4 regions of the Staphylococcus sp. GW823-FHT05F06 genome follow, and region 1 is predicted to be linked to each of the others. Evidence: riboswitches for the same ligand, from Rfam matches in the RefSeq annotation. Region 1 holds a riboswitch; each other region holds the start of a gene.
The links. A riboswitch is a leader RNA that binds a small molecule or an ion and turns the genes downstream of it on or off. The one in region 1 is predicted to bind thiamine pyrophosphate.
Positions count from the first base shown of each region.

Region 2: linked by a shared signal. The riboswitch ahead of tenA (thiaminase II) and the one ahead of AC1Q7N_RS05140 (ECF transporter S component) in region 1 are both predicted to bind thiamine pyrophosphate.
Region 3: linked by a shared signal. The riboswitch ahead of AC1Q7N_RS09355 (3-oxoacyl-ACP reductase) and the one ahead of AC1Q7N_RS05140 (ECF transporter S component) in region 1 are both predicted to bind thiamine pyrophosphate.
Region 4: linked by a shared signal. The riboswitch ahead of AC1Q7N_RS08155 (ABC transporter substrate-binding protein) and the one ahead of AC1Q7N_RS05140 (ECF transporter S component) in region 1 are both predicted to bind thiamine pyrophosphate.

Region 1 is NZ_JBXAHW010000005.1:125,643-133,897, reverse strand. Features, by position in the region: gene AC1Q7N_RS05160 (class I SAM-dependent rRNA methyltransferase) at 1-618, opposite strand, end outside; gene auxA (lipoteichoic acid stability factor AuxA) at 924-2,216, opposite strand; gene graF (glycopeptide resistance-associated protein GraF) at 2,368-2,502, shown strand; gene AC1Q7N_RS05145 (oleate hydratase) at 2,914-4,689, opposite strand; TPP riboswitch at 5,025-5,127, shown strand; gene AC1Q7N_RS05140 (ECF transporter S component) at 5,212-5,787, shown strand; gene AC1Q7N_RS05135 (ABC transporter ATP-binding protein) at 5,801-7,204, shown strand; gene AC1Q7N_RS05130 (energy-coupling factor transporter transmembrane component T family protein) at 7,197-8,003, shown strand; gene purD (phosphoribosylamine--glycine ligase) at 8,136-8,255, opposite strand, start outside.
Region 2 is NZ_JBXAHW010000012.1:22,058-30,312, reverse strand. Features, by position in the region: gene AC1Q7N_RS08670 (F0F1 ATP synthase subunit epsilon) at 1-391, shown strand, start outside; gene AC1Q7N_RS08665 (DUF1146 family protein) at 540-773, shown strand; gene murA (UDP-N-acetylglucosamine 1-carboxyvinyltransferase) at 883-2,148, shown strand; gene fabZ (3-hydroxyacyl-ACP dehydratase FabZ) at 2,182-2,619, shown strand; gene AC1Q7N_RS08650 (YwpF-like family protein) at 2,937-3,377, opposite strand; gene AC1Q7N_RS08645 (single-stranded DNA-binding protein) at 3,568-3,963, shown strand; gene AC1Q7N_RS08640 (transglycosylase family protein) at 4,351-5,010, shown strand; TPP riboswitch at 5,124-5,222, shown strand; gene tenA (thiaminase II) at 5,294-5,983, shown strand; gene thiD (bifunctional hydroxymethylpyrimidine kinase/phosphomethylpyrimidine kinase) at 5,976-6,797, shown strand; gene thiM (hydroxyethylthiazole kinase) at 6,790-7,578, shown strand; gene thiE (thiamine phosphate synthase) at 7,584-8,222, shown strand.
Region 3 is NZ_JBXAHW010000014.1:17,564-25,818, forward strand. Features, by position in the region: gene AC1Q7N_RS09335 (Cof-type HAD-IIB family hydrolase) at 1-12, opposite strand, end outside; gene tadA (tRNA adenosine(34) deaminase TadA) at 180-686, opposite strand; gene AC1Q7N_RS09345 (deoxynucleoside kinase) at 753-1,370, shown strand; gene AC1Q7N_RS09350 (deoxynucleoside kinase) at 1,363-2,025, shown strand; TPP riboswitch at 2,180-2,279, shown strand; gene AC1Q7N_RS09355 (3-oxoacyl-ACP reductase) at 2,381-3,133, shown strand; gene AC1Q7N_RS09360 (NtaA/DmoA family FMN-dependent monooxygenase) at 3,182-4,486, shown strand; gene AC1Q7N_RS09365 (HAD family hydrolase) at 4,576-5,271, opposite strand; gene AC1Q7N_RS09370 (CDP-glycerol--poly(glycerophosphate) glycerophosphotransferase) at 5,640-7,334, opposite strand; gene AC1Q7N_RS09375 (alcohol dehydrogenase catalytic domain-containing protein) at 7,351-8,255, opposite strand, start outside.
Region 4 is NZ_JBXAHW010000011.1:5,012-13,266, forward strand. Features, by position in the region: gene AC1Q7N_RS08150 (anion permease) at 174-1,592, shown strand; TPP riboswitch at 1,752-1,853, shown strand; gene AC1Q7N_RS08155 (ABC transporter substrate-binding protein) at 1,909-2,820, shown strand; gene rarD (EamA family transporter RarD) at 2,928-3,830, opposite strand; gene AC1Q7N_RS08165 (MepB family protein) at 3,965-4,462, opposite strand; gene AC1Q7N_RS08170 (ABC-ATPase domain-containing protein) at 4,557-6,260, opposite strand; gene glcP (glucose transporter GlcP) at 6,415-7,755, opposite strand; gene lip (YSIRK-targeted triacylglycerol lipase) at 8,034-8,255, opposite strand, start outside.

The DNA of each region.
Region 1 (8,255 bases):
TTTTCTAACTTCTTTTTGATCTAAAAATATACCAGTCATAAGACCATCGTTTAGGTCTACATTATAAAAGGTAAAATTTTCTTCTACAACGATAGGAAATTCAGGAGCATTACCTTCTACAAAGCCACCAGTGTAGGAAGTACCTTTAAAACGCATTTTCTCAAAAATTGAAGTGTATTCATATACCTCTTTGATTGCTTCTAAGATAGGAAATCTAAATTTATATATTCCTTTCGAATACCATTGAATTAAAAGATGTCCGTTATAATTATCAATTGTCAGGCCACCTACACCGTCACCTTCAGCATTAAATAATCTAAATGCATTTGTACCTTCTATGTTGAAATAGTATTGTCGCTCTTCTAATGCAGCTTCAAATAAACGTTTAAAAAACAAAGTGTTAATCTCTTCATTTTGATTATAACTCAATACCCACCCTAATCCTTTATGTTGTCTTCCAATATATCCAGTAGCTATATATTGTTGTTGCTCTGTCACCAGTGTTATCAAATCACCTTCTTTAAGATGATCATGTTCAAATAAATCTTCTTCATCTATTAATGGATAGTGGTTTAAATACTTTGTTTCTTTGCCTTTATTTAGCGTAGCAAGTTTCATAAATGAATACCTCTCTTAATTTTTATCACTGTTAGTTATGATAATTTTGTTTCGTAAATCAGTTAACACCATATAATTTCAACATCATTTTAACAAATAACTTTAGTGAATCACACAGAAAAAGAGTGGGACGAAATTCATTCTGAATTCACTATCCCACCCATGAAATGTATTGCTCACATAGAAACCTTTCTGTGATATTTCTTACTGGTCATTGAATATAAAGTTAGATAAATACAATTATTGATTTGAAAAGTTAAGTATTTTCACCAATGATTAGTTGTTATAAATCAAATTTAACCTATTTATTTTTCTCTCAACTGTAAAGAATAAGCAACAATCATTGCAATAAGCATTAATAATAAGATTGGCGTAATGAAAATTGATAATAATAATCCATGTACCATAATATTGATAAATTCTGTAAGAAATTTAAAGAATAAAATACTGCCCATAAAGAGTTGTAAATAATAATATTTATCCCTTAAATAATAAGTTAATGTAGTTGCAATATAAATAATAATAATGAAAAGTAGCAATAATAATGTTACCCACTCAACTACATATTGCGTTTGTGATAACTCCCATTCACCAGTTAAGAATAATGCGTTTCTATTATTAAATTCTAGAAAAGCAAAAAACAGAATAATTACACCACAAAACAATTGAACATACATAGGTTTAACCCATTTAGGTTTTTTCATCCAATTTGGAATATCGTCCTCTTGTATATCTACTATGCTGTTAATTTTTTGCTTAAATTTGTCCCTTTTGGCTCTAATTTTATCTAAATCAACACTTCTTCTAGTCTTACGTGCATACTCGGTTGTCTTATTTTGTAGTTGTTTTAAGTGAACTTTAGTTTGATTAGATACATTGCCTTTATTAGTTCTTGAAAGTTCAGGTTCCTCTTCGCCTAATTCTTCTTTAGTGAGTGGTAATGAACGTCTTAGGAATAAGAAATTCCATATAGCCATCTGACCTAATAACCACATAATAATGAAGAATGTATTTACACTTAAAATATCAATTGATTCAATTTCATTTGCGTCAATACGTCCATATAGCGAAATTTGGGTAATAAGATAACTCATTCCATAAGTTACAATAATCCACATATAATGGTTCTTTCGATTGTCTTGGTTCAACTCATCTTTATAAACTATGTAACCAATATGAACTGTAAAAGGAATAATAAAGACGATAGCAAAAAAGCCATACACTTGTGTCATTAGCAATAATGTAATGATAAAGTACATAATGCCAATAACTAAAAAGAAAATTGAAATGTCATAATCGTATTTAATAGTTCTAAATAAAGTGTGACCTAACAGCATCACTAGAATACCAAATACGATGATTACTATGGCACTTGTAATTGGAAAGCCACCAATAAATTTACTCATCACTTTTATAATCTCGGCAAAAAAGGCATTTAGGAATTCCCATACGTTATGCACATGCGTATCAACCTTTTTGTCACCTTTAAATTGTTTGATTAAAGGTAAGTTAATAAAAATAATGAGACCTGTAAAAAGTGAAACGATACCGATGATATAACTAAATATAATTTCGGTGTGTTTCCTAAGAAAAGACATACTGTTCACCTCAAAATTATTATATATGAAGATCGTTTAATTGTCTTTAAAATATCATGAAATACATCTATAGTCCTACAAACGTTTATTAATAGAATAACGGGGTAAAACATTTGTGTAAACAGAAATCCTATTAAAGAGGTGAATTTTTATGACAAATAAAGAATTCGAAAAAAAATCAGCAGAAAAAGCCAAAGAAGTAGAAGAAAAACTTAAAGAACAAAACGAAGAAAAAACAGATGATATCGAACAAACAAAGAAAGATATTCAAGATACACTAGATTAATTTCACTAATGATATAAGTGTTTATGCTAGATAATAAGATGATCTATTAGCATTTAAATCGTTGAATCATTGAGTTCATAAGTAATATAAAAAGACAATTTCTATTAAAATTTTTGATAGAAATTGTCTTTTTTCTGTACTAATAAAGGCGTTCATCTATGATTATCATTATAATAATTTCTTTTAATACAAATCTACGTTATTATTTAACCTTTTTTATTTCACAGTTGACATTTATGTAAAATTCAGCAGAATATTTATTTATCCAAAAGAAATTACACAACAATTTTACGACTACTTTTTCGAAAGATTTGCGTCATAGCTCTTAAATCATTATTAATATCAATGATAGAAAAAACTGTCGCCAAAATTCTAATCTTGGACGACAGTTATATTTATCATTTAATTACACTATAGTAATTTATGTTTACGTAACAATTCTTCAATGAAAGTACCACGTATTTTCTTCAGCACTGTATTTAATACTGATCTTTTAATAAAGTTTTTATTAACAAGTTCATGTAAAGATTTACGATCATTTAATTCATAAAATGCATCCATCAGTACGCGTGCATCAAATTCAGAGGCATAAACTTCAGGTACACCTCTATCAACATCTAATAATTGATAAACAGCTTCCATAGCTGTTCTAACTGAATATTCTGTAGTGAATACAGTATCCCGTGCTGTTTCTGCAAAGTTTCCAATAAATGCTAAATTTTTAGAGCCATTCGGTACTACTAACGGTCGATCTTTGTATGCTCTAGGCATGAAATATGCAGTTACATATGGCATATAAACAGGAATCGTGTTACATTCTGATTGAGCTAATTCAACAATTTCCTCTTGTGGAACACCCATATGATATAACCATTCTTGACAGATTTCACTACCAGTACATTCCGTGATTGGTTTTTTAATGAAGTCTCCTTTTTCGTCAGAGTATAATGCGTAAATCCATACACTAACTTGATTTTTAGGTTGTTTCTTAAATTGTTGCTGACGGTTCACTGTAAAACTAAGTTGCCAACTCGAATTAGCGACAGAAATGATACCGCCTGTGACTGTCCGACCTGATAAAACATCTCTTTTACATAATTGTTCGATATATGAGATTATTTTTTTATTATCTGTTGTTGCCGTTGCTGATACGAACCAACTTTTAGCTGGAATGTGATCACAGAATTTCTCAGGTCTTCCGAATTCAGGACTTTGATTAGCTAAGTTTTTCCATAATGTCCAACTACCACCTAAAGAATGTGTTATAGGAGCAGGGTGGTCATTATCACCATAGGTTGAACTTTCGGTAATACTTCCATTAGTAACAAATACCAAGTCATTAACTGTCAACGGGATAGATTCTTCTTTATCATCTCTAGTTAAAATGATTTCTCTAGCAATTTTAGTAGATGGTGTTGCATCAACTAAAATATTATTCACTTGTACTCCAAATTCAAAGTTCACGCTATGTGATTTTAGATATTCTATCATCGGTAATACTAAAGATTCATATTGATTATACTTAGTAAATTTTAATGCACTAAAATCTGCTAAACCACCAATATGATGCACAAAACGCATAAGATATCTACGCATCTCCATCGCTGAATGCCATGGCTCGAATGCAAACATTGTTTTCCAATAAAGCCAAAAATTAGAATTTAAAAAGTCTCTTGAAAAGACATCAGTGATTTTAACATCGTCTAAATCTTCTTCTTTCATCAAACATAAATTTAAAATTTCTTTAATTGCTTTTTTTGTTAATGTAAAATCACCATCAGTATCAATACGCTTACCTCCACTTTCAATCGCTCTACATTTAGAATAATTAGGGTCTTCTTTATTTAACCAATAAAACTCGTCTAACACAGAAGCATTAGTTTGCTCAAGTGATGGTATACTTCTGAATAAATCCCATAAGCATTCAAAATGATTTTCCATTTCTCTGCCACCACGTACTACATAGCCATGATGCTCCATATTGATGCCATCTAAACTTCCTCCTGAGATATCTAACTCTTCTAAAATATGGATATTCTCGCCTTTCATTTGTCCATCTCTAATTAAAAAACATGCTGCAGCTAAAGAAGCTAATCCAGCCCCTATCAAATAGGCTGATTTATTATCAACATTTTCAGGTTTTTTAGGCCGAGCAAACGCTTCATAATTACTATTTGTATAATACATAGAAACATCACTCCAATTAGATAAAGTTTGAAAATCTATATGATATCGCTTTCAATTGTATTTTACTCCTCTTTGTGTAATAAAACAAACAATTGGTTATTTTTTAATTTAGTTTACTTAAAACTATACTAATCATTTTTATTTAGCTATTTTTAATATCAAATTAAAGACTGGTTAGAAAAATTTAAATCATTAATTCTATAAATTTTACTTCGATACACATTTATTGCAATTCATCTCTATAATAGTAAATATATTTCTCATTTAAATAACAATACTCGAAAGAACCTTGACAATATATGATAAAAATCATACATTTAAATTAATTAAATAATTGAACGCACTAGGGGTGTATTCTTTACTGAGATGAGGCCAACCTCAAACCCTTCGAACCTGATCTAGCTAGTTACTAGCGTAGGAAAGTGTTGTTATACATCTAATCTAATGGATTATGATTAGATGTAACTTCTGACGCACAACTTTCCTAGAGAAGGTTGTGCGTTTTTTAGGAGGATGTTTTTTATGTCAAAAGGTTTGAAACTATCTGAAATTCTTGTGACAGTTTTAATTTCAGTAGTATTTGCCATCATTTATAACTTATGGTGGTTTGTTTACAATATTGTACAAGTTGCGGGTATTCACTTAGAACAACTTACATATGGTGTATGGTTTATGGCAGCAGTCGTTTGTTACTTAATCATTCCTAAGCCAGGTATAGCATTATTAGCAGAAATCGCAGCTGGAGCTGGTGAAACGATTGTTATGGGAAAATTTGATATACCTACTATCATATATGCGATATTACAGGGATTGGCTTGTGAAATTATATTTGCTATTTTTAAATACAAATCACGTTCTGCTGCTGTAGCAATGCTTGCTGGGTTAGCAACTGCTTTAATCTCTTTCCCAGTGGATTACTTCTATGGTTACTTAAACGAAGTTGCTGGATGGAACTTACTACTATTTATAGTTTTCCGTTCAATTAGCGGAATTGTATTAGCTGGTTTAGTTTCATACTGGATTGTCAAAGCATTAGATAAAACCGGTGTAACTAAATTCTTTAGACCAGCATCACAACAAGATTACGATAACCTATAAGGGGATTTTTTAATTGTTACGTGTTAAAAATTTACGTTTAAAGTATCCGAATGGTGATAGGAAAATATTCAATAACTTAAATCTTGAGATTAAAAATAAAGAAAAAGTGCTTTTACTCGGTCCTTCCGGATCAGGTAAAAGCACATTACTTAATGTATTAAGTGGAATAGTACCTAATTTAATTGAACTTCCGATGAAATATGATGAATTGAATATTGATCATGATAGTGGCGTTATATTTCAAGATCCAGATAATCAATTTTGTATGCCAAAAGTATATGAAGAACTTGCATTTGTTTTAGAAAATAGAAATATTCCTAGAAGTGAGATGGATCAAGAAATCGAAGAAGCACTAAAGTCTGTAGACCTTAATGTTACTCATAAAACATATGTCAATAATCTAAGTGGTGGCATGAAACAGAAGTTAGCTATTGTTGAAACAATACTACAAAAATCAAAGACACTTTTTTTAGATGAGCCTACTGCAATGCTCGACGTGAAAGCAACTGAAGATTTATGGAAGAAATTAATCAATCTTTGGGAAGATCAAACAGTTTTAATTGTTGAGCATAAGGTTGAACATATTTGGCAACATGTTGACCGCGTATTGTTATTAAATTATGATGGTGAAATTGTTGCTGACGACACCCCAGAACAAATCTTGGATCATTATGAAGCGTTATTAACTGAATATGGAGTTTGGCACCCTAGAGCATGGCACAGTGCACCACGCCCCATCCCATTACCTAATCAAACAAAGAACCTCTTATTTCATTTTGACGACGGGCAAATTATTAGAGGTAAAAAGACACTTTTTTCATCCAAGGAGCTTAAACTGTATTCAGGTGAATGGTTAACAATCACTGGTAAAAATGGTGCTGGTAAAACCTCTTTACTAGAAGCTATGTTACAACTGATTAAATATGAAGGTGACATGTTTTATCGCGATCAATTATTATCTAAAATTAAACAAGCGGCAAAGCATATGTATTTGGTATATCAGAACCCTGAATTACAATTTATTACTAATTCTGTTTATGATGAAGTGTATATTCATTATAATCACTTAGATCCTAAGCATGCGAATGATGAAACCATGGATCTGTTAAAATTATTACATTTAGATCAAGTTAAGGATCATCATCCTTTTGAAATATCAACAGGTCAAAAGCGTCGTTTAAGTGTTGCAACAGCATTAAGTTCAAAGGCAGAGATTATTTTACTAGATGAACCAACATTCGGTCTAGATAGTCATAATACATTTCAACTTATTAAGTTATTTCAAGAACGCGTTAATCAAGGTCAAACAATTATCATGGTGACACATGATCCAGAAATTATTAAACGATATCCAACAAGACGATTACGCGTGGAAGATGGGTGTCTTAAAGAAATGGAAGGTGAACACATTGTTTGAAAGATGGAAAAAACGCCACACCTTCGTTGATGATGTAAATATTATTACTAAGTTACTTTTAGGTATCGCATTATTCTTTTTCATTATATTTATCCATAACTTCGACTTTATGATTTATATCGTCATATTAATGTTTATGTTCTTACTTTTATTTAACGGTACAGAATTTAAAATAACGGCAATATTTATATTAGTTACAACCCTCTTTGCCTTGATGTCATCATTATTTATGATTTTATATGGTGATGGAGAACATATGCTTGTAAAATTTGGTATTTTGCAAATAAGTACAGAAAGTATTGTACGAGGTCTTCATCTATCTATGAGAACAATTACCGTTTCAATGTTTGGTATACTAATCGCATTGACTTCACAAATTGTAATGATTTTTTATAGTTTAATGCAACATTTAAAGGTAAAGCCAAAGTTTGCTTATGCTTTTATGGCAGCGATTAGAATGGTTCCACTTATAATAAGTTCTCTTATTCAATTAAGACGTTCCCTAAAAATGCGTTATCAAATGATAGATGCATCTAACTATAAAGGAATCAAGCGTCTTAATCATTTAGTCATACCTTTATTAAGTCAAAATATTCGACGTGCACATCAACTTTCAGTTGCAATGGAGTCTAAAGGTTTTAAAGATGGTCCGAGAACATACTACTATCGGGTACCATTTTCATATAAAGATATCGTATTTATTGCTTGTATATTAATTATCATTACTTTGTCATTTGTCTTATCATCATACCTTCCAATTACTGGTATTCATGATGTCCGTTTTGGACAATTAGACTAATAATCATACACCAAATATTTAATTAAAAGTAAATATTCATTTTATTCCAATGTAAATAGAAATCATAAAAAATGTCCTTCGTTGATCTTATCCAATCAACGAAGGACTTTATTTCAAATTGAACAACCAATTTTACTTAGTGATGGCTTTATTCCCAATATCATTACGATAAAAAAGATTATCACTTTTTATTTGTCGTGCATGTTCATATGCATTTGCTTGTGCTTTTTCAACTGTTGGACCTTCCCCTAT
Region 2 (8,255 bases), on a different contig from region 1:
ACTAAATATTGTCACTCCTAATGGTTCTGTCTATGAACGTGAAGACGTTGAGATGGCTGTCTTACAAACAACAGCTGGTGAAATGGGGATTATGTATGGTCACATTCCAACTGTTGCTGCATTAAAAACAGGTCATGTGAAAGTTAATTTTCACAACGGAAATGAATTTATTGCAGTAAGTGATGGCTTTATTGAAGCAAGACAACATCAATTATCAATTATCGTCCAAACGGCCGAACCTGCTAGTGAAATCGATGTTGAAAGAGCTAAATTAGCTAAGTCGAGAGCAGAATCACATTTAGAAGATGATGATGATAATACAGACATAAATAGAGCTAAAAGAGCACTTGAACGAGCAAATAATCGTTTACGTGTTGCAGAATTACAATAATTAAAAAAGGTTCGATAGTATATTTTAATGACTATCGAACCTTTTTTTAAATTTTAAAATGTTAAAAAGTAATATCCATTTTTATAAGTATCTTTATTGCCTCTTTTCGTGTACAATGTTATACAGTAATCTTACGAAGGAGCTTAATATGGATTATCTTGGTCAGTTCGCAATTGTTCATTTAATCTTACATGTTGTTTGTATTTGCGTAGCTTATTGGGCTTTAAATTCCATAAAATTAGACCAATTTTTTAAAAAGGGCTACCCATTACAAGTTCAAGTTTGTATGATTTTTATTTCTATTTTACTGGGTACGGCAGTCAGTAACTTTATAGTTGATTTATTGCAATATTCAACTCAAGTGAAATACTTGATAAAATAACTATGTAATTGTTATTTAATTTATAAGTTAAATATGATCATATGACGAATATTTAATTAAAATGTTGGGAAATGTATAACTGATTAGAGTTTTAAGTGGAGGATTAAAGATGGATAAAATAGTAATAAATGGTGGAAATCGTTTAACAGGTGAAGTTAATGTTGAAGGAGCTAAAAATGCTGTATTACCTGTACTTACAGCGTCATTACTTGCTTCTGAAGGACACAGTAAACTAGTTAATGTCCCAGAGTTAAGCGATGTTGAAACAATCAATAATGTATTATCTACACTCAATGCAAATGTAGAGTATGATAAAGATAAAAATGCAGTTAAAGTTGATGCAACTAAAACTTTAAATGAAGAAGCCCCTTATGAATATGTGAGTAAAATGCGAGCAAGCATCTTGGTTATGGGACCACTACTTGCTCGACTAGGGCATGCTATTGTTGCTTTGCCAGGAGGATGTGCGATTGGAACACGTCCTATCGAGCAGCACATTAAAGGATTTGAAGCTTTAGGTGCAGACATTCATTTAGAAAATGGAAATATTTATGCAAATGCTAAAGATGGATTAAAGGGAGCACATATTCATTTAGATTTTCCGAGTGTAGGTGCAACTCAAAATATTATTATGGCAGCGTCCTTGGCATCAGGAAAATCTATCATTGAGAATGTCGCTAAAGAACCTGAAATTGTTGATTTAGCTAATTATATTAATGAAATGGGCGGTAAAATTACAGGTGCAGGTACTGATACCATTACGATACATGGTGTTGAAAAACTTTACGGTGTTGAACATGCAATTATACCAGATAGAATTGAAGCTGGAACGTTACTTATCGCAGGTGCAATAACTCGTGGTGACATATTTGTACGTGGTGCAATTAAAGAACATATGGCTAGTTTAATATATAAGCTTGAAGAGATGGGGGTAGATCTTGAATATTATGAAGAAGGTATAAGAGTTACAGCAAATGGAGATTTAAATCCAGTAGATGTAAAAACTTTACCACACCCAGGTTTCCCAACTGATATGCAATCTCAAATGATGGCTTTATTATTAACAGCAAATGGACACAAAGTGATTACTGAGACTGTTTTTGAAAATAGATTTATGCACGTTGCAGAATTTAGAAGAATGAATGCGAATATAAGTGTTGAAGGAAGAAGTGCTAAAATTGAAGGAAAAAGCCATTTACAAGGTGCTCAAGTTAAAGCAACAGATTTAAGAGCTGCTGCAGCCTTAATCTTAGCTGGTTTAGTTGCAGAGGGAACTACGCAAGTGACTGAGTTAAAGCATCTAGATAGAGGATACGTCAATTTACATGGAAAACTAAAAAGTCTAGGTGCAAACATAGAACGTGTAAATCGATAATATTATTACAGCTTAAGCTCGGAGGTTTTAAAAATGGAAACGATTTTTGATTATAATCAAATTAAACAAATTATCCCACATAGACAACCTTTTTTACTAATAGATAAAATTGTAGAGTATGAAGAAGGTAAAAGGTGTGTAGGACTAAAGCAAGTATCAGGTAATGAACCATTTTTCCAGGGACATTTCCCTAATTACGCTGTGATGCCTGGTGTTCTTATTACAGAAGCTTTAGCGCAAACTGGTGCAGTAGCTATGTTAAATAGTGAAGAAAATAAAGGGAAAATAGCATTGTTTGCAGGCATTGATAAGTGTCGCTTCAAAAAACAAGTCGTACCTGGAGATACATTAATGTTGGAAGTTGAAATAACTAAAATAAAAGGTCCTATTGGTAAGGGTTCGGCTAAAGCGACTGTTGATGGCCAACTTGCTTGTAGCTGTGAACTTACTTTTGCTATTCAAGATGCTTAATCTTAGATAATTAAACTCTTTAGGTAAAATAATTCGTATTGTGATAACAAAATAGTAAAACTTATTTAAAGAATATCGCACAGATTATTGACCTAACACTTTATGTATATTGAATTTCTGGTTGAAATACTTTAAGTCAGGTCTCGCCTAGAAATATAAGTATCAAATGGCAGTACTTTTTAATATAGTAATCTCTGTTCGTAAAGAGCCTGGAACAATGGTTAATTCATGTTCTAGGCTTTATTTATGTTCAATATTTAAAATTGTATATGATTTAAATATATGAAAATTAAATGTTTTATAATTACCCTTGGTGTTTATCTTTCGATTTTCTCATCTTTCAACTTAGGTTTTGATTGCATCATACGATTAAATGTTTTTTTCAACTTTTCACCTGTAAGTCCTTCATCAACTAATTCTTCTAATAAACTCTCAGCGTATTCTTGTCTCAAAGTGTAGATGTGACATTCTAAAACGACTGACATTGAATATTTAAAATTTTTAACGCTTTTAACTGTTGCATTAAATAACGCTGGATCGTTAGCAGGTCTTGTGATGACTACTCTAATATCTAAAAGTTGTTTGTTATCCTTATATTGCTTAAATGTTTCATAGTGTTCATTTGAAATTACTATTTCTAGTAACCACCCAGTGCCACTTCCTTCTTTATTTATAATCACACCATCTTCAATGACGTATTCTGATATTGCACCATGTTCATTCACAATTTGAAATCTTACTGCCTTAAAAGTTTTCATAATATCACTTCTCCAAATTTTTTTATTAATACAATAATAGAAATTTATGTCAGATTTAGATATAATACTTCAATATTTTCTTTAAATATATCAAAATCTCATCGTCATTTACTAACAATTTCAATAAAATTGTGGTTTTGACCAGTGAACTAAGCTCAGTTATGATTAGAACATAAGAAGGAGGTGACACATGTTAAATAAAATAGTCATTGTTGGTAGAATGACGAAAGATGCTCAAATCTATGAAAAGGAGGATAACAAAATAGCAACATTTTGCGTTGCTACAGAAAGAAACTACAAAGATGATAATAATGAAATTTCTACAGATTATTTACTTTGTAAAGCTTTCGGTAAAACTGCCACTAATATTGAAAAGTACACTAGTCAAGGTACTTTAGTAGGTATAACTGGACAAATGCGTTCAAGAAAATATGAAAAAGAAGGCCAAACACATTTTGTTACAGAATTATACGTTGAAACAATAAAATTCATGTCCCCAAAAAATAAAAACAATGAAACTCCCTCTGATAATCAATTTGAAAACAACACTTATCAACCTGATGATTTAGAAATAATTCATATTTAAACAACTAACTTTTCCTTTAAAACTCCATCCTATATTTAATAAATTAATTTATCCTTTCTTTCAATTATACTCGAGCGGCCTTTGTTAATCATAAAATATTAATAAAAGGTCGCTTTAAATACATAGCAAAGGCCTATAATTTCAATAATTATCTGATAAATTTCATTTGTATTACAACGATATTGTAGTAATATGACTCGAAAAAACTATCATGATAGGAATCATTACGGTTATTCATAAAAATTAGCATCCTATTTCATGTAATTGTAGTGTAAAAAATAGGCGTTTATTTTTATTTCAGTGTAACCTGCACGATTTTTATAGATGTTACAGTGGGTTACGTAAACAAATTAAGAAAACAAATCACTTTTAGGAGGATTTTTAATAATGAAAAAAACATTAGTTGCATCATCATTAGCTATAGGACTAGGCGTTGTAGCAGGTAACGCAGGTCATGACGCACATGCAAGTGAGACTACAAATGTTGATAAAGCAGAGTTAGCTCAAAAAGCGTTAACTAATGATCAATCACTAAATGAAAGCCCTGTTCAAGAAGGTGCTTATAATATTAATTTTGATTACAATGGTAATTCATATCATTTTGAATCTGATGGTTCTACTTGGAGTTGGAGTTATGAATCAACAAACAATGCTACGCAACCTGTTCAACCAAGCCAATCTCAAGTAGCTACACAACAACAACCTGTACAAGTATCAGCACCACAAAATGAGCAAACAGCACAACCACAAACAAAATCAACATCTACAAGTCAAACTTCTTCAAGTAAAGCTTCAAGTGGTTCATCAGTAAATGTAAATTCACATTTACAACAAATTGCTCAACGTGAATCAGGTGGCGATATTCATGCAATAAACCCATCTTCAGGTGCAGCAGGTAAATATCAATTCTTACAATCAACTTGGGATTCTGTTGCTCCAAGTCAATATAAAGGTGTTTCACCTGCAAAAGCTCCAGAAAGCGTACAAGACCGAGCAGCAGTAAAATTATATAATACTGGTGGCCCAGGTCATTGGGTAACTGCATAATTAAAATATGAAGTATCTACCATCTTCTCGAATTTGAGAAGATGGTTTTTTATTGTACGACTTATTTGATTTACATGTAATCGTTTGCTATGGTTGATAATGAATCATATATTATTTGCTACTAGGGGAGCCAAAAGGCTGAGATGAATGTATTCAGACCCTTATAACCTGATTTGGTTAATACCAACGTAGGAAAGTAGTTATTAACTATTCGTCATTGAGATGTCTTGGTCTAACTACTTTCTTCGCTGGGAAGTAGTTTTATTTTTTGAGGAGGCTAATTATGACATTTTCAAAAGAGTTGAGGGAAGCATCAAGACCTATTATTGATGACATTTACAATGATGGTTTTATTCAAGATTTACTAGCAGGTAAGTTATCTAATCAAGCTGTAAGACAATACTTAAGAGCAGACGCTTCTTATTTAAAAGAGTTTACAAATATTTATGCAATGCTCATACCCAAAATGAGTTCTATGGAAGATGTTAAATTTCTAGTAGAACAAATTGAGTTTATGTTAGAAGGAGAAGTTGAAGCGCATGAGGTTCTAGCTGATTTCATTAATGAACCATATGAAGAAATAGTAAAAGAAAAAGTATGGCCACCAAGTGGTGATCATTATATTAAACATATGTACTTCAATGCATTTGCACGTGAAAATGCAGCCTTCACGATTGCAGCGATGGCACCCTGTCCATACGTCTACGCTGTCATTGGTAAACGTGCGATGGAAGATCCCAAATTAAATAAAGAATCAGTGACTTCTAAATGGTTTCAATTTTATAGTACTGAAATGGACGAACTTGTTGATGTGTTCGATCAATTGATGGACCGTTTAACTAAACATTGTAGTGAGACAGAAAAAAAAGAGATTAAAGAAAATTTCTTGCAAAGTACTATTCATGAGAGACATTTCTTCAATATGGCATATATTAATGAAAAATGGGAATATGGGGGAAATAACAATGAATAAACCTAAAATTGCACTAACAATAGCAGGCACAGATCCCACCGGTGGGGCAGGTGTTATGGCGGATTTAAAATCATTTCACGCGTGTGGCGTTTATGGTATGGCCACTATAACAAGTATCGTTGCTCAAAATACCCTAGGAGTTCAACATATCCATAATTTAGAATCTTCATGGGTAAAGGAACAACTTGATAGTGTGTTTGATGATGAATTACCACAAGCTATCAAAACGGGTATGATTGCAACAAAAAAAACGATGGAGTTGATTCAAAGTTACTTAAAGGAACATTCCAATATTCCTTATGTGATTGATCCAGTTATGCTTGCCAAAAGTGGTGATTCATTGATGGATGAAAATACTAAAAATCATTTGCAATCAACATTATTACCTTTGGCTGATGTTGTCACTCCGAATATACCTGAAGCTGAGGAAATTACTGGTATTAAAATTAATGATGAAGAAAGCATACGTAAAGCAGGTCAAATCTTTATTAATGAAATTGGTAGTAAGGGTGTTGTAATTAAGGGAGGGCATTCAGCCGATTTAAATAATGCTAAAGATTTTCTTTTTACTAAGAATGAAACGTATACCTTTGAGAACAAACGCTTTGATACTAAACATACTCATGGAACTGGTTGTACTTTTTCAGCAGTTATTACAGCAGAATTAGCTAAAGGTCGTTCCATAAAAGATGCAGTTAAAAAAGCAAAAGAGTTTATTTCATTAAGTATTGAACATACCCCAGAAATTGGCAAGGGGAGAGGACCTGTAAATCATTTTGCTTATATGAAGAAAGTAGGTTTAGATGATGAATAATTTAGAACGATTACGTTCAGAAAATCCACTCGTAATTTGCTATACCAATGATGTTGTGAAAAACTTTACTGCGAATGGTTTACTAAGTTTAGGTGCTAGTCCCGCAATGAGTGAGGCACCAGAAGAAGCTGAAGATTTTACTCGAATGGCTAGTGCGCTTTTAATTAACATCGGTACACTCACACGTGAAAATGAAGAAGACATTATCAAAATAGGTAAAATTGCTAATCAGCAAGGTACACCAATAGTTTTTGATCCAGTGGCAGTTGGTGCTTCTACATATCGTAAAAATTTTTGTCAACGTTTTCTTGGTGAAGTTAATGTCACAGTAATAAAAGGCAATGCTTCAGAAATATTGACATTAATAGATTTTAATACAACTATGAAAGGTACTGACAGTGACAGCGAATTAGATTCAGTAAATATTGCAAAAAAAGCGGCTAATACTTTAAATACTGCTATTGTCATTACTGGAAAAGATGATATTATTGCAAAAAATGAGAAAATAATTAAATTATCTAATGGTTCTCCGCTTCTTACTAAAATCACGGGGGCTGGATGCTTGTTAGGTGGTGTATTAGCAAGTTTCTTGTTTAGAAATACTCAACCTTCAATTGATTTATTAGTTGAAGCGGTAAGTGTCTACAACATCGCAGCAGAATTTGCTGAACAAGCGCCTCATGTAAATGGACCTGGTACTTTTCTATCTGAACTGCTAGATCAACTTTATCAGATGAATGACATTACTTATAAAAATCAAGTCAAAAAGGTAGAGATATGAATATGATGTTTGATTCAAAACAATTATCAGTCTATTTTATTTGCGGAACACAAGATATACCTAAAAATAAATCAATTGAGCAAGTTCTCAAAGAGGCATTAGAAGCTGGAATCACGCTATATCAATTTCGTGAAAAAGGTCCGAATGCACTAAAAGGGGAAAAGAAAAAACAGTTAGCCTTAAAACTTAAACAATTATGTCACTCATATCACGTACCTATGATAGTTAATGATGATGTTCAATTAGCCCAAGAGATTAATGCTGATGGCATTCATGTAGGTCAAGATGATATGGAAATTCAACAATTTGCAAGCCAATTTAAAAATAAGATTATAGGTTTAAGTGTTGGGAATTTGAAAGAGTATCAACAATCTGATTTGTCTAAAGTTGATTACATTGGAGTAGGTCCAATGTATACAACATCATCAAAAGATGACGCTAGTAAACCTGTTGGTCCATCTATGATATCTCAATTAAGATTATATATTCATGATTTTCCTATAGTTGCCATTGGAGGTATAAATGAAACTAACGTGCAGCCTATTGTTGACGAAGGTGCAGATGGTATTTCTGTCATCTCAGCTATTACACGTAGTACCAATATAGACAAAACGGTTAAATATTTCTTAAGATATTTCACCTAAATCTCTATTTTTTCTACTTTTTGTTTTCTACTA
Region 3 (8,255 bases), on a different contig from region 1:
TAGCTTTATCATTAGTTGACCTCGTTTCCACTTATTTTAAAGTGATGCTATATGAATTTTTTTAATTGATTTAAAATTAATGTGTGTAGCATGTGTCTTAACTTCATCATTGTTATATGTTATCACACAATCTTTAACGATTTACTGGACTTCAAAAATACGTTTATTTATGTACGACATCATTTTAACAAATTTATATCCTTTTGTATCTTCCCCTGTTTTTCTGCTTTTTTCTTTTCACGTATTTCCTTAAAAAAACTTCTCAATAGTTCTGCACACTCTTCTTCTAAAATTCCTTTTTCTACGATTGCCCTATGATTAAACTGCGGTTGTTCTAATAAATTCATAAGACTTCCTGAACATCCTCCTTTGGGATCAGTAGCACCATACACAACCTTTGGAATACGGCTCATAATAATAGTGCCCGCACACATGACACAGGGCTCTAATGTAACATACAACGTACATTCTTCTAATCTCCAACTGCCGACAACTTCTGACGCCCGTTCTATCGCTATGTGCTCTGCATGGGCAGTAGGTTGCTGCAATGTTTCCCTTAAATTATGTGCACGTGCAATGACTTGATCCTCTTTAACAATAACTGCTCCGATTGGAACTTCTCCTAATGCTTTGGCTTTGTGTGCTTCATTAATTGCTAAGCGCATGTAATCATGATTTTTTTTCATATGTGTTGGAATACCTCACTTATGGTACAATACTCATTGTCTATCTTAACATTTGGAGAAGTGATTATGAATAAACCATTTATTGCAATCGAAGGACCTATAGGTGTTGGTAAATCCTCTCTTGCTCACCGATTAAGCAAGACGTTTGGTTTTTATGAAGAGAAAGAAATTGTTGATGAAAATCCATTTCTATCTGATTTTTATGATGATATAGAAAAGTGGAGTTTTCAAACTGAAATGTTCTTTTTATGTAACAGATATAAACAGATTAGAGATATTGAGTCGCTAAATCAAGGTATAGTTAGCGATTATCATATTCATAAAAATAAAATTTTTGCTAAAAATACTTTAGATGCTAAAGAATTTGATAAATTCAGTCGTATTTTTGATATTTTAACTGAAGATATCGAAATGCCAAATACAATTATCTTTTTAGATGCTGATTTAGATGTATTAAAATCTAGAATTGCACAACGTAATCGTAGCTTTGAATCTCAAATAGAAGATGACTATTTACTTACTTTAAAAAAAGATTATCTTGCTTATTATGAATCATTAAAGAATGACGGTGCAAATGTCATTCGAATTGATACATCTCAACAAGATTTCGTTAAAAATGATTACGATTACCAAAATATTTTAAATTTAGTAAAACCTATGATTGGAGAAAATAAAGATGAATAATTATGGTATTCCTCAAAATGCAGTAATAACCATTGCTGGCACTGTAGGGGTTGGTAAATCTACGTTAACACAAGCACTTGCTGACAAGTTAAATTTTAAAACTTCCTTTGAGAATGTAGACCATAATCCTTATTTAGATAAATTTTATCATAATTTTGAACGTTGGAGCTTTCATCTTCAAATTTACTTTCTTGCTGAACGTTTTAAGGAACAAAAACGCATGTTTGAGTATGGTGGCGGATTCGTTCAAGATCGTTCAATTTATGAAGATGTGGATATTTTTGCAAAAATGCACGAAGAACAAGGAACAATGAGTGCTGACGACTACCACACGTATTACGAATTATTTAATGCAATGGTTATGACACCTTATTTTCCAAAGCCTGATGTTCTGATTTATCTAGAATGTGATTATGATGAAGTAATTGATCGTATTCAACAGCGGGGACGTGACATGGAAATCAATACAGATCCAGAATATTGGAAAAAACTATTTAAACGGTATGAAAATTGGATTAACAATTTTAATGCATGTCCTGTTGTTCGACTTAATATTAATGAATATGACATACACGAAGACGTAGACTCCCTTGATTCAGTCATTGATAAAATTGCTCAAGTTATTAAAGCATACCGACAAGTGGATACAAGATAATATATCTAATTGTAGAAAATTAGAGCTTATATTTATATACTTTCACAAGTTATTTCATATACCTTTTACTCAAATATTAAAATAACAGATATAGCTATTATTAAGAATGTTGACAATATTTTATAAAAATTCTATGTTTATACTATAACTGAATTATATGCACTAGGGGTGTTTTTTAACTGAGATGGATATCATCCAAACCCTTTGAACCTGAACTAGCTTATACTAGCGGAGGAAAGTGTTGAATCTCATCTAATTATCATTCTGTCTTTATATATTGATTTGGATGCACAACTTTTCTCATGAAGGTTGTGCATTTTTTCTTATACAAATAAAAATTATTGGGGGCATAAAGATGAAAAAAACTGCAATTATCACGGGAAGTAGTCGTGGATTAGGCGCTAAAATTGCAATAACTTTACTAGAAAAAGGCTACAATGTTGTTGTTAATTACAAACAAAATAAGGATAAAGCTGAAAAATTAATTAGAAATTATAATCAAAGTAGGGCTATAGCTATTCAAGCTGATGTGACAGACAGAAACGATGTGAATCGAATGATTCAAACTGCCACACAACATTTTGGAAAAATAGATATAGTCATTAATAATGCACTTGTTGGTTTTAAATTTGATCCAAATCAGCAAAAATCGTTTAAAGATTTAACTTGGGAAGATTATCAACAACAACTTAATGGTACTTTAAAAGGAGCATTTAATGTGACTCAAAGCGTCATACCACAATTTATAGAACAACAAAGTGGATGCATTGTTAGTATTGGAACCAATTTGTATCAAAATCCAGTCGTACCTTATCATGAGTATACAACAGCAAAGGCAGGTCTCATTGGCTTTACTCGTAATATTGCTGCAGAACTTGGACAATATGGTATTACAGCAAATGTTGTTTCTGGAGGATTACTCAAAACGACTGATGCAAGTGCAGTCACTACACCTGAAGTATTTGATTTAATTGCTCAAACTACACCTCTTAGAAAAGTAACATCACCTCAAGATGTAGCCAATATGGTCGTATATCTCGCTTCAGATGAAGCACGTGGCGTAACAGGTCAAAATATTACCGTTGACGGTGGTTTAACAATGAACTAATTGTTTGTGTATTTTTTACAAAAAGATAATAATTAATGAGGTGTTCATATGACAAATAATCACTTTCTTAACATAGGTGTGTTACTGTATGGATGTGGTCATCATCAAGCGGCATGGCGTATGAAAGATTCTAATATTGAGGATATCGGCAACATATCTTATTATCAGCATTTAGCTCAAATAGCTGAAAAAGGTCTTTTGGATATCGTCTTTTTTGCAGATAATCAAGCCTTTAATGCAAGTGATAATACTACTATGCCCGCTTTTTGGTTTGATCCTATAATTAACTTATCAGCTATTGCACAAGTTACATCACATATAGGATTAGTGCCAACAATATCGAGTACATTTTCAAATCCATTCACCGCTTCTCGTCAATTATTAAGTCTAGACTACTTATCTCATGGCCGTGTGGGTTGGAATTTAGTCACATCCATGACAGATATTGAAGCCCAAAATCACAGTCTTCAATACTTACCAGAAAGACATGAGCGCTACAAAAAAGCAGATGAATTTGCATCGGTAATGAATCAGCTATTCACTTCTTGGTCAACTGCATCTTATGTACCAGATAAAAACAACAACAAAATTATTGAGTCTAAAGATATTAAACCTTTTTATCATGAGGGAGACTATTTTCAAGTACGAGGACCACATACAACACCACAAAGTCCTCAAGGTAAACCAGTATCTATGCAAGCCGGTGCGTCAAAAGAAGGTATTGCATTAGCAGCAAAATATGCTGATGCTGTTTACTCTGTTTCATGGGATATCAAGCAAGCACGTAGTTATAAAAAGAAATTGTCTGATGCTATTTCTAAAACTCAACATCCAGATAGAAAAATTAAAATTTTCCCTGGTTTAGTAACTTATGTAGGTGAAACCCATGAAAAAGCATTATCAAAAAAAGCAGAACTTGATCAAAAATTACCCATTGAAGATGCTTTAAAGCAACTCAGTTTTTTTGTTCAACAAGATTGTTCAGATTGGGAATTAGATGAACCAGTTCCTCCCTTACCTCCTGCTAAAAATTTCAAAGGTCCGATTGGTCGATATGAAACAGTTTTAGCCATTATAAAAGATAAACAACCGACTGTAAGAGAATTATTAGGTTACTTAAGTGCCGGTGGTGGTCATCTTACTCTTATAGGTACACCTGAGGAGATAGTGGATGAGATGGAGCAGTGGTTTAATGAAGGCGTTGCAGACGGCTTTAATCTGATGCCACCTTCATTACCCCATAGCCTTGAAGATTTTTTAAAATACATTATACCAGAACTACAACGTCGTGCTTTATTTAAAAATTCTTATAATCAATCTACACTACGTACATTATTAAATCTCGACTCATAAAACCGATGTTTTTTATGTATTATTAAAAGAAAAAGGACGTAGACGTGCGAATCGACTCACACATCTACGTCTTACTCAATTTAAAAACTTTATTTTCCGTATTGCTCTATAACTTGTTTAACATCTTTTGCACTATTAATGATGACATCTGCGTCGTAGAGTTCCTCTTTTTTAGCCACGCCTGTTAGCACACCGATAGCTAATCCTAAATGAGCATTAATCGCGGTTTTCATATCGTTGGCCGTATCTCCTACTATTGCTACCTTTTCTGGTTTAACATCAAAAGCATTAAATAGTGGATCTAAAACTTTAGGATGTGGCTTTTCTTCTGCGTGTGTTTCTGTAGAAATTACTAAATCAAAGAGATTTCTAGTTTGCGTTTCCTCCAGAAATTGATCGACTCCTTTTTTAGTATCACTTGTTACTATACCTATGTGATATCCTTCATTTCTAAGAGCTTGAATAGTTTCTTGTACACCATCAATCCAATTGTTTTCAGGCACTCTTGAATCAATGAGTTCCTGACTCGTATCCTTTGTCCAATCTGATGTTTCTTTACCTGTTACACCATTAAAAGACTCTATAATTTCACCTAATGAACCCGATCCCATAACAGAATCTGGCTTAATTTTTTTATCGATAATGCCTAATTGGCGATGTGCCGCTTCCTTATCATGTACTGGAAAGGTTTCTAAAAGTTGATCAACGAGACGTACGCCAATTTTTTCCCAACTACTGTCAAACTCAATCAATGTACCATCTTTATCAAATAATATCCATTCCAATTTTAATTCTCTCCTGAAAATGATTTTTATATTAATTATAGTTACATAAACTATTGTATTATAGATTACATGACAATTATAGGAAACTGAACTTTATTTAAGTATAAAAACTAAAATTGGGTTCAAAATTAAAAATGGCTATTTTCTTTAGGTACTTTTATTAATTAATACATACTTTAAAAGACTCTATTCATAATACGTTTTGTACATCACTAATCTAGAACTTGCTAAAAACAAAATGACTTAACTATACTTTGAAAATTTACTAGACATGACTAGATTTAGAGTTGTTTCACTATGATATAAATTTTTTAACTTATTATTTACCCATTGTTACAATTATCATAAATTAGAAAATTTAAATTCTTTTACTGAAAAAATTTGTTAAATAAATCTTTAACTAATCGTTCACTTGATTTACCATCTTTATATTTAAAATTTTTATTTAAAAACGGCTTCACCTTTTCTAATTCAAAATCATTATTTTCTAAAGCTAAAATAAGCTCATCAAAAGTTTTCACTATTTTACCAGGAACAAAGGTTTCATAAGGTTCATAAAAATCTCTCGTGTAAATATAATCTTCCAAATCAAAAGCATAAAAAAGCATTGGTTTTTTAAAAACTGAAAATTCATAGATTAAAGAAGAATAATCAGAGATTAAAATATCCGTAATGAACAATACATCATTTACTTCGCGGTAATTTGAAATATCTAAAAAATATTTACTATAAATTGCTGGGATATTTAATTTATTTCTAACAAAAGGATGCATTTTAAACAGAACAGTAGCTTGATGTTCTTCACAATAACTAGCTAATCTTGCAAAATTAATTTTAAAGAAAGGATAGTGTGCTGTGCGATGTCCATTTCCTCTAAATGTAGGTGCAAAAAGAATGACTTTTTTATTTTTTATAATTGGTAATTTTGTTTCTAAACTTTGTTTAATGCGTGTTTTATAAGATTCATCGAACAAAACATCCGTACGTGGAACACCTGTTGGAATAACCCTATGTTCTTCAATTCCAAAAGCTTCAGCATAGTAAAGAATATCATTATTTGACGAAACATAAGCTTTACTATAATTCCTATGTCCAATAGAGTCTATGAAAGGTCCTCCTTTTTTCCCAGTTCTACTAAATCCTACAGTCTTAAAAGCACCCACAGCATGCCATACTTGAACTATTTCTTGGTTTTCTCTAAATTGAAGTTTATATATCATCGGATGATAATCATCAACCAAGATATATTTAGATTTTCCTAAAAAATATGGAAATTTTAATTTATCAATAAACGATCTCCTATTTGCTATATTAGGTTTAAAAATAGAATGAATGACAAGTTTTTTGTCCAATTGTTGTTTAAGCATTTCTTCGTATATAAATTTAAAATTTCCTGACATATTTGCTCTAGAATCTGATGTAAACAAAACATGATTTTTATTATTCTTATATACTGTTTTGGAAATGTTAAATACCGACAAATATATTTTATCTCTCACATTGAAGCTAATTTTCCTCAAAGCTTTATGTAATATGTATGATAATTGCTTAAGTTTACTTATTTTCTTTATTTCAGATTTATATTGAACTTTAAAAATAAACTCATTAATTTCTTGGGATATTGCCGGAACAATGACGTAAGATTTAATCTCTTTGTTATTATATCTTTGGAAACTTTTACCATACTTTTTTAATAAATAACTTTTTTGTAACGATTGGGTCTCAAGTGAGTTGTAATCTCTTAACTCCTCTAAAGTCATCTGATTTTTTTTATCATTCAAAAATTTGGGGTTAATTTGGCAGACATATTCATCTTCTTGTCGGTTGATTAATATATAATTGCCTGTACCTAAAAAATTACCTTTTTCTAAAATAGCAATATTAAATCTTGCCTCAAAAGTTGACCCTTGAATATTAACATGATTGGCATTTAATAGTTTTGTTTCTGTTAGATTTCTAAGAAGGAAATTTCTTGTAGGTTTTACTCCTTCAAAATGTCCTTTGACGAAGAGTTGGACACGTTCCCAATAAATGTCATCTATAAATATATTTTGCTTTGTCATAGTTGTTTCCTTTTCTTTAAATATTCCATTTTAAAACTGTTTTTCCCCATGCGTTAGAAATATCATATTCGAACGCTGTAATGAGATCTTCTATGGTATTTATTTCAAATTCTTTACCTTTAAGTAATGCTAATTGATTAAGAACTTCAGGATATTTACGATACAATTCAATAGTTTTTTCAAAATCCTTTAAACCACTTCTGCTACTACCAATTATAGTTAAACCTTTTTCTAAAACCATTCTTGTATTCACTTGTATAGGCAGTTCGCTCACTCCTAATAAAGCGATACTCCCTTCAGGATTAATAATATTAATAATTTGTTCAATAGCCTGCTGACTTCCTTTACCACCCACGCATTCAAATGCATGATCAATTTTGATATGTTGAGGAATATTGTCAATTTGAATAATTTCATCTACAAATGAAAAACGGCTTAATTTATATAATGTTTTTCCAAAAACTATTATTTTTGTAGTAGGATATAGTTTTTTTAGTAAAACTGCAGTGATATACCCTAAATTACCGTCTCCCCATATCCCCAATGATTCAAATTGTGGTATTGCTTTTGATTGAAAACGATCTATTGCATGAACACTAACTGTAACTAATTCAGTATACGACGCTACACTCAAATCAATTTCTTGTGGTAAAGTGACTACTCTATCAGGTTTCATTACTATATAATCTTGCATAAAACCATCATAACCACTTGACTTAAAATGACTAGAAGTTAAATAATTTTCTGCAATAATATTATGCGATTTAGACGGTGTATTGGGAATCATAACAACCTTAGTTCCATTTTTCAGTCGATGTTCAGAGTCGTATACAATTTCACCTACACTTTCATGAATCAATGACATAGGTAATTTCTTAGATAAAATTTTGCTATCTCTATTTCCACAATAATATCTCAAGT
Region 4 (8,255 bases), on a different contig from region 1:
TTAATTATTAATACTTTATAAACTTTATAAATTACTGTTTATCTAACTCTTAAACTGATTTAAAAAAGTAATGATGTTTGAACGTTGTACGATTATAAAAAGACCTGTACATCAGCGTGTGATAAGACTATGATTAAAATGTAAAAAAGATTTAGGTAAAGGAAGATGGTGTCGTGGGAAGTACTGTTAAATATCGTAAGTTTATTCTACCTATTGTCGTTGGTTTAATTATCTGGGCATTGACGCCTATTAAACCAGATGCCTTAAATGATCAAGCTTGGTTTATGTTTGCTATTTTTGTGTCAACCATCATTGCTTGTATTACCCAACCTATGACTATAGGTGCAGTATCAATCATTGGTTTTACAATCATGATTTTGGTTGGAATTGTTGATACAAAAACTGCCGTTCAAGGCTTCGGTAATAGTAGTATTTGGCTTATTGCAATGGCCTTTTTCATTTCAAGAGGATTTGTAAAAACAGGGCTAGGTCGACGTATTGCTCTGCAATTCGTTAAATTATTTGGAAAGAAAACGCTTGGTTTGGCTTATTCACTTGTTGGTGTTGATCTTATCTTAGCTCCTGCTACGCCAAGTAATACAGCACGTGCTGGTGGTATTATGTTTCCAATCATTAAGTCCTTGTCAGAGTCATTTGGTTCATCGCCGAGAGATGGTTCTGAGAGAAAAATGGGTGCGTTTTTAATCTTTACTGAGTTCCAAGGTAATTTAATTACTTCAGCTATGTTTTTAACAGCTATGGCCGGTAACCCTATAGCGCAAAGTTTAGCTGAAAAAACGGCACACGTTCAAATTACATGGATGAATTGGTTTGTTGCTGCTATTATACCCGGATTGATTTCTCTCATCGTTGTCCCTTTCATTATTTATAAATTATACCCACCAACTGTTAAAGAAACGCCTAACGCTAAAAAATGGGCTACTGAACAACTAGAAGAAATGGGACATATGTCTATAGCCGAAAAATTGATGGTTGGTATCTTTATCATAGCATTGGCTTTGTGGGTATTAGGAAGCTTCATTAATGTTGATGCCACGCTCACTGCATTTATTGCTTTAGCATTGTTACTATTAACAGGTGTATTAGCGTGGTCAGATATTTTAAATGAAACAGGCGCATGGAATACACTCGTTTGGTTCTCAGTTCTTGTATTAATGGCAGAACAATTAAACAAGTTAGGCTTTATCCCATGGTTAAGCAAACTCATTGCTCAAGGTTTAAATGGCTTTAGTTGGCCTATCGTTTTAGTTTTACTCATCTTGTTTTATTTCTACTCACATTATTTATTCGCAAGTGCAACAGCACATGTCAGCGCCATGTACGCCGCGTTACTCGGTGTTGCAGTCGCTTCGGGTGCACCGCCATTATTCAGTGCATTAATGTTAGGGTTCTTTGGTAACTTACTGGCATCAACAACACACTATAGTAGTGGACCAGCGCCCATATTATACGCAGCTGGCTATGTTACACAAAAGCGCTGGTGGACTATGAATATTGTACTTGGTATAGTCTATTTTATTATTTGGATTGGTGTAGGTTCACTATGGATGAAACTCATAGGTATGATGTAAAGTTAGAATTTTAATTAAACTTCAGTTCATCAAATATATTGTAAGCTAACGTTTGAAACGTTAGCTTATTTTTTTGCATCATACTCCCAAGATTAATATTTACTATATTCATTTTGCTTTTTATTCAATTCAACTATGTTATTCTGTACATAGATTAACTAGTATCACTAGGGGTGCAATTCAATTTGCTGAGAGAAAGTCTACTTTCAACCCTTGAACCTGTTGGTTAGCACCGGCGTAGGAAAGTGAGCAATATTGATAACTGTTTCTTCATTCACTTTTTTACGCAATAATTAAATGGATGGAGGAATTTTTTATGGACAAATTAACAGTAGGTTTAGAATGGTTTTTAAATCCTGATCATATGCCGTTAATCTTAGGTATCGAAAAAGGTTGGTTTAAAGAAGAATCATTAGAAATTGAGATGATTGAATCAAAGGAACACTTTGACGCACTAGACGAGATTGAAAATGGTTCAATGGATATCGCGATTACTGAACCTATTCATCTGGTTCAAGATAGAGCTAAAGAACAAAACGTCATCGGGTTTGCGAGATATCTTCACACTAACGGAGGTATTATGTATAACAAAGATAAAAATATCGCTCGCCCCAAAGATTTAATCGGTAAACGGCTTCAATATCCTGGCGCTCCCGGTCCAGGTGGTATTGCCATGGCTAAAACGATGATTGAAGCTGATGGTGGCACATATAAAGAGGGTGACATCACACCAGTTAATCATAGCTTTTATCATACTGATGCACTTTTAACTGATAAAGCTGATGCTGCTACACTCATTTTCGAAAATTTTGAAATTCTTGAAGCTAGAAATCAAGGACTTAATGTAGATTATTTTCCACTTAAAAATTATAATGTACCCGATTTTTGTCAACTCATTTTCATTACTACACCTGAAGTATTAAATACGAGTGAGGTCAAACTTAAAAAGTTTCTGAAAGTCATTCAAAAGGCCATTCATTACATCAATCATCATTTAGAAAGTGCAATTGAAATTTACTCAACGTATACTCAAACTGATATCTCTAACCAATTAAACAAAGATACAATTGAAGCAACAGCTAAATGTTTTACAAATGATTTGTCTATGAGTTCCGACTACTACAATGATTTACAGTTGTGGCTTAAAGAAGTCAATGATATTAAAGACACGATTAACCCAACTTTATATTTTACAAATCAACTACTATTCAGTCGATATACAAAATAAAAAATATACCTTCACTCTATTTAAACGTTAATGTACACATCAATAGTTAGAATCAATATCTAATTTAGAGAATGTACATCAAATAAAGTGAAGGTATATTTATTTTACTATTTTACAACTGGGTTTTTCTTAATTTGAACATATTGAGAAATACTATATAACACAATACCTATCCATATAAAAATAAAGGTAATCAATTGATCAGTGTTAAATGGCTCTTTAAAGACAAAGATACCTAAGATAAACATGATTGTCGGCCCTACATACTGAATGAAGCCAGTTAACGATAATGGAATTCGCTTAGCACCTGCTGAGAACAGAATCAATGGTATTGCTGTAATTGCACCTGAAAATAGTAGCCAAAATGATGATATATTTAATCCAAATGTTATGTGTTGTTGCTGCCATAGGTAAATAACATAGATTAAACCGGCTGGTGCAGTAACAATACATTCAATAGTGATGCTACTTATCGCATCGATATGCACAATCTTTTTTAATAAACCATATATACCAAAAGAAAATGCTAATAGAAGTGAAATAAATGGAAATTCACCGATTTTTATTGTCATATAAAGTACGCCTACTAGTGCAAAGATGATGGCTAACCATTCGAATTTATTAAATCTCTCTTTTAAAAATATAAGCGCCAAGACGATACTCACTAGTGGGTTAATGTAGTAACCTAAGCTAGATTGTAGCACGTGACCATTAGATACTGCCCAAATAAATGTCCCCCAATTCACTGTAATAACATACCCTGCAACTATGATGGCAATAAGTTGCACGGGATGCGATACCAACTGATTAACATCTCTAAAAAAAGCGTTCCGTTGATTTTTTCCTATAATGAGCACAAAAATCATAAATATCACTGAAAAAATAATACGGAATGCCAAAATTTCAAAAGCGCCTATTTCATCAATTAAACGCCAATATATGGGTAAAATCCCCCATAAAATATAAGCACCTAAAGCTAAAAATATTCCTTTTTTATACTCCGAAGACACCATTAACCCTCCCTCAATATAAATGATTAAAAAATGAGACTCATTCCAACTCATTGACAGTTATGTAATCAAATTTACTAATAAAACAGCAATATTTACACATATCTGTTTGTGTACAGCTTTTGATTTTATAATCAATCTTCATTAAAATAAGCACGTTTAATACTTGGTACATCAATTGTTTGAGACATATCTATAAAGTATTGTTTTTGCCACTCTTGTGTCTTGTGAGCGACACGATTTAAATCTTTCTCCCATGTAGGATACACTCGAAAAGCCATTTTCCCTTTAGATGCATGATTTCTTAAAATACCTTTATGAAAAAGTACATGTTTTGGAAAAATAAACTGACCTACTTGAGAATCATCCATCACGTGTACAATTAATTTCCCAGGAAATGACTCATAGTCAAATGCTCGATTTTTCTTTGTTTTATCTTTTTCCCAAAGCGATAAAAAATATCCTTTTTTCTTTGTTGTTTTCTTAGCTAACCTACTTTTAAATACGTAGCCATTAATATTAAAATTGTATGCCTCATAAGATTGATTCCACTGTTCATCTCTTATAATTAATGATTGTTGTAAGTTCATTATCTTTATGATGTGATTCAACAATCGAACTGAAGACTTCATCTTCATACTCCCCTTTACTTTTAGTCTCAAAGTTCAATACATCGACGCAAACTCTGAAATACTTTTATAATAAATATTTAAAATGGGCATATATTTATTCCCTTTGCTTTATTTTTAATCTACGATATCGATTAAGTGTCGCAATAAACTCCTGCTTTCTAGGTAGCGCTAAATGACCAGGATGCCCCTGATGATTTGATATAACATCTAATCCGTGTTTCTCAATCCGTTGATACAAACTATTGGTCAATTCTACAATCGTACTTTTGTCATCTAGCAATTCATTTTTTACATAACTTAACATCATCGCTAAACCTTGTGTTTGACTGTCATCGACAAGTTGTTCTAAGCCAGAAATATGAATAGTTTCCTTACCATACGTTACTACATTCAATCCTTTAGCTTTAAAGCGATCACGTTTCCCTTTTTGATTAAAACTCGCTCTCAACGGAATTCTTGATGGAATGTGACCGAACTGATAGTGAGAAGAAAGCCTTCTTTGATAACCGTCTGACTGCGCAATGTCTTTAGCATGTTGCGTAACATCTTTCAACACATATTCATCCATCATCAATACTTGATCTGCCACGTCAAAATAATCTCCCGAACCTCCAACGATTAGAATAGTCGACACGTTATGGTCGTCATATAATGCTTTTACCTTATTAGAAAAGGGGGTAATCGGCTCTTTTTCGGGAGCAATTAAACGTTGCATACGACCATCACGAATCATGAAATTCGTTGCAGATGTATCTTCATCAATGAGTAACAATGATGCTTGTGATTCTAAAGCTTCCATGACATTTGCAGCTTGAGACGTACTACCACTCGCATTTTCAGTTGAAAAATGTGTAGTATCTCTTTCACCTGGCAAATGATCAATAAATGGCTGGATATTAACATTTTGAATACTTCTTCCGTCTTCAGCACGAATTTTCATTGCATCTTGATTTGTGATCACATATTCTCTACCATCACCAGCAATATGATTATATACACCTCGTTCTAACGCTTCAAGTAATGTTGATTTACCATGATAACCGCCTCCAACTATTAGTGTAATGCCTTTAGGAATACCCATACCCTTAATAACTTTGCCACTCGATAGTTTCATTACAATCTCATATTGTTTAGGACTTTTAAATTCAATAGCGTTATTCATAGGGAGATCTGAAACACCACTTTTTCTTGGTAAAATAGCACCATTTGCTACAAATGCAACAAGGTCACGTTTTACTAACTGTTGTCTAATCTCCTCTTGATCTATCATTAATTCAACTTGTTGTTCCAATTGTGAAACATTAATGTTGCGATAACATAAGGCATGTTCTACTATTTGAGGTAATACATTAATAAGTGTATGTCTTGCTATTCTACCTAATATGGTACGTCCTCGTGCTGGTAATCCAACTTCAATACGTGCCTCAATTTGACGATTCTTAATTACTACTGCGGTACGCTCTAAGATTTCTTGGCCACAACTATCAATTTGAATTTTACTTACTTTTTTATCTTGGGCTACTATTGATTGAATCTGCTTATGAAACACGCGCGTTAAGTAATCACTCACAGCCCGTTGTTTCAGTTCAGAATTTAATAAAGAATCAGGAAATTTTGCTTGTTGGCGATCTATAACAACACTCATCTTAGATGGTGGCGCAAATGGATCAGCTTGGATATGGTCAATACGTAGTTTAAATAAATTAAATTCGTATAGGTCTTTTATTTGCTTATACGCACCGTACTTTTGACCGTCTAACGATGTTAAAGTCTGTTCAAGTGCTTGGGCACTTTTCATATTTTCAACCTCCAACGTTCATATATCATTACTATTATTCTTGTGCCTATTATCAAGTGTACTAAACGTTGACATTCCTACAAAAATATTTGAACTAAAAAATACTCCAAATTTTCAACTATACATTGAAAATTTGAAGTACTTCACATTGTAATTATTCAGTTCTTGCTCCTGTACGTTCACGTAATTCATATTCTATTTCTTCTAAACTACGTCCGCGTGTTTCTGGTAAGAATTTAATTACGAAAATCATCGCTAAAACACCTATGAATGCAAAGATTAAAAATACCCATTCTGTACTTAATGCATCACTTAATATTGGGAAGAACAATGACACGATAAGCGTTCCGATATTTAGCACAAGCGCTGAAATGCCCGTAGCAGCGCCACGTGCGCGCATCGGGAATAATTCAGGTAGCATAACCCATAGAACAGGTCCCCAAGAAATCCCAAAGAATACAATAAATAATGATAAACAAACAATAATAATCCACGCTGATGAAGCAATTCCAATTGTCCAAATTAAGATTGCCATAATTAATAATGAGGCAATCATACCAATATTACCACCAACAAGTAGTTTTTTACGATCAATCTTATCTACTACAAAAATGGCAACTATTGTTACAAGAACATTAATAGTTCCTATACCAACTGAACCTAATATAGACGCCGCTTCACCCAGTCCAGCCTTAGCAAAGATTGAAGATGAATAGAAAATGACTGCATTGATACCAATAAATTGCTGGAAAATAGCAAATATACAACCTACAATTAATATTCTACCTAACCATGGTGATTTAATGACTGTCCATGTAGATTCAGAGATAGCGTTAATTTCTTTCATCTCTTTAAGTTCTTTATCAATTTCGCTATCGTCATAAGTAATCTTCATCACTTGACGAGCGGCTTCTTCGTTTCTATTTTCAAGTAACCATCTTGGACTCTCAGGCATAAAATAAATACCCACAAGTAAAATAACCGATGGAACAACTGCTAATCCTAGCATCCAACGCCAACCCTCAATATCCGCAAATGCATAGTTGACTAAATATGCTGCTAAAATACCAATTGTAATCATTAGTTGATTAAGTGAACCTAGTGAGCCACGATATTCTGTCGGTGCCATTTCACTTAAATAAACAGGTACCGTAGACATCGAACCACCCACTGCTAAACCAATAATTAAACGTCCAATAATTAATAATGCTAAATTGGTTGATGCAGCAAGAATCAGTGCCCCAATAATAAATACAATAGCGATGAGCATTACTAGACGTCGACGACCTAATTTATCAGCAAGTGGCCCACTGCTTCCCGCACCGACTATTGCGCCAATTAACATTGAAGACACAACGATACCCTCAGTTGTACTATTGAGAGGTATGTCTTTATGTATAAATAATAAAGCACCGGAAATCACACCATTATCATAACCATATAATAAGCCACCAAGTGCTCCCAAAATAAAGATTAAATACTTATTTGCTTTCATTCGTATCATTCCTTTTTCTACAGCTAGACTAATTATAATGCCTTTATGAAAGCGTTTCAACATAATTTTATTAACATTTACTTATTAATACTTGATTTGATATTCAAATCAAGTATTAATAAATATCATCATATTGCTTAAATTATCTATATCAATAACTTCACTAATCATAGCAATTTAAATATAATCATTGATTCTAGTAATACATATATAAAACACCCTATCCGCTCACAATTTCTATCGACCGGATAAGGTGCCTTTGATTTTTCTTTATTTAATTATTGTTTATCTGTCACTTTTTCATTACGTACCATATCTTCAAACATGTTGTCCCAGAAATCTTCTAATTCTTCTTTAGAGATACGAACTTCTGATGTATCTGTACCAACGAAGTCACCATGGTCCCAATTATGTTTAACTGGTGTCACTTGCCATACTCCTTTTTGAACTTGATCTGTCGCAGACGTATGCGCTTGGTTCAATGGATATTGCCCAGAGAT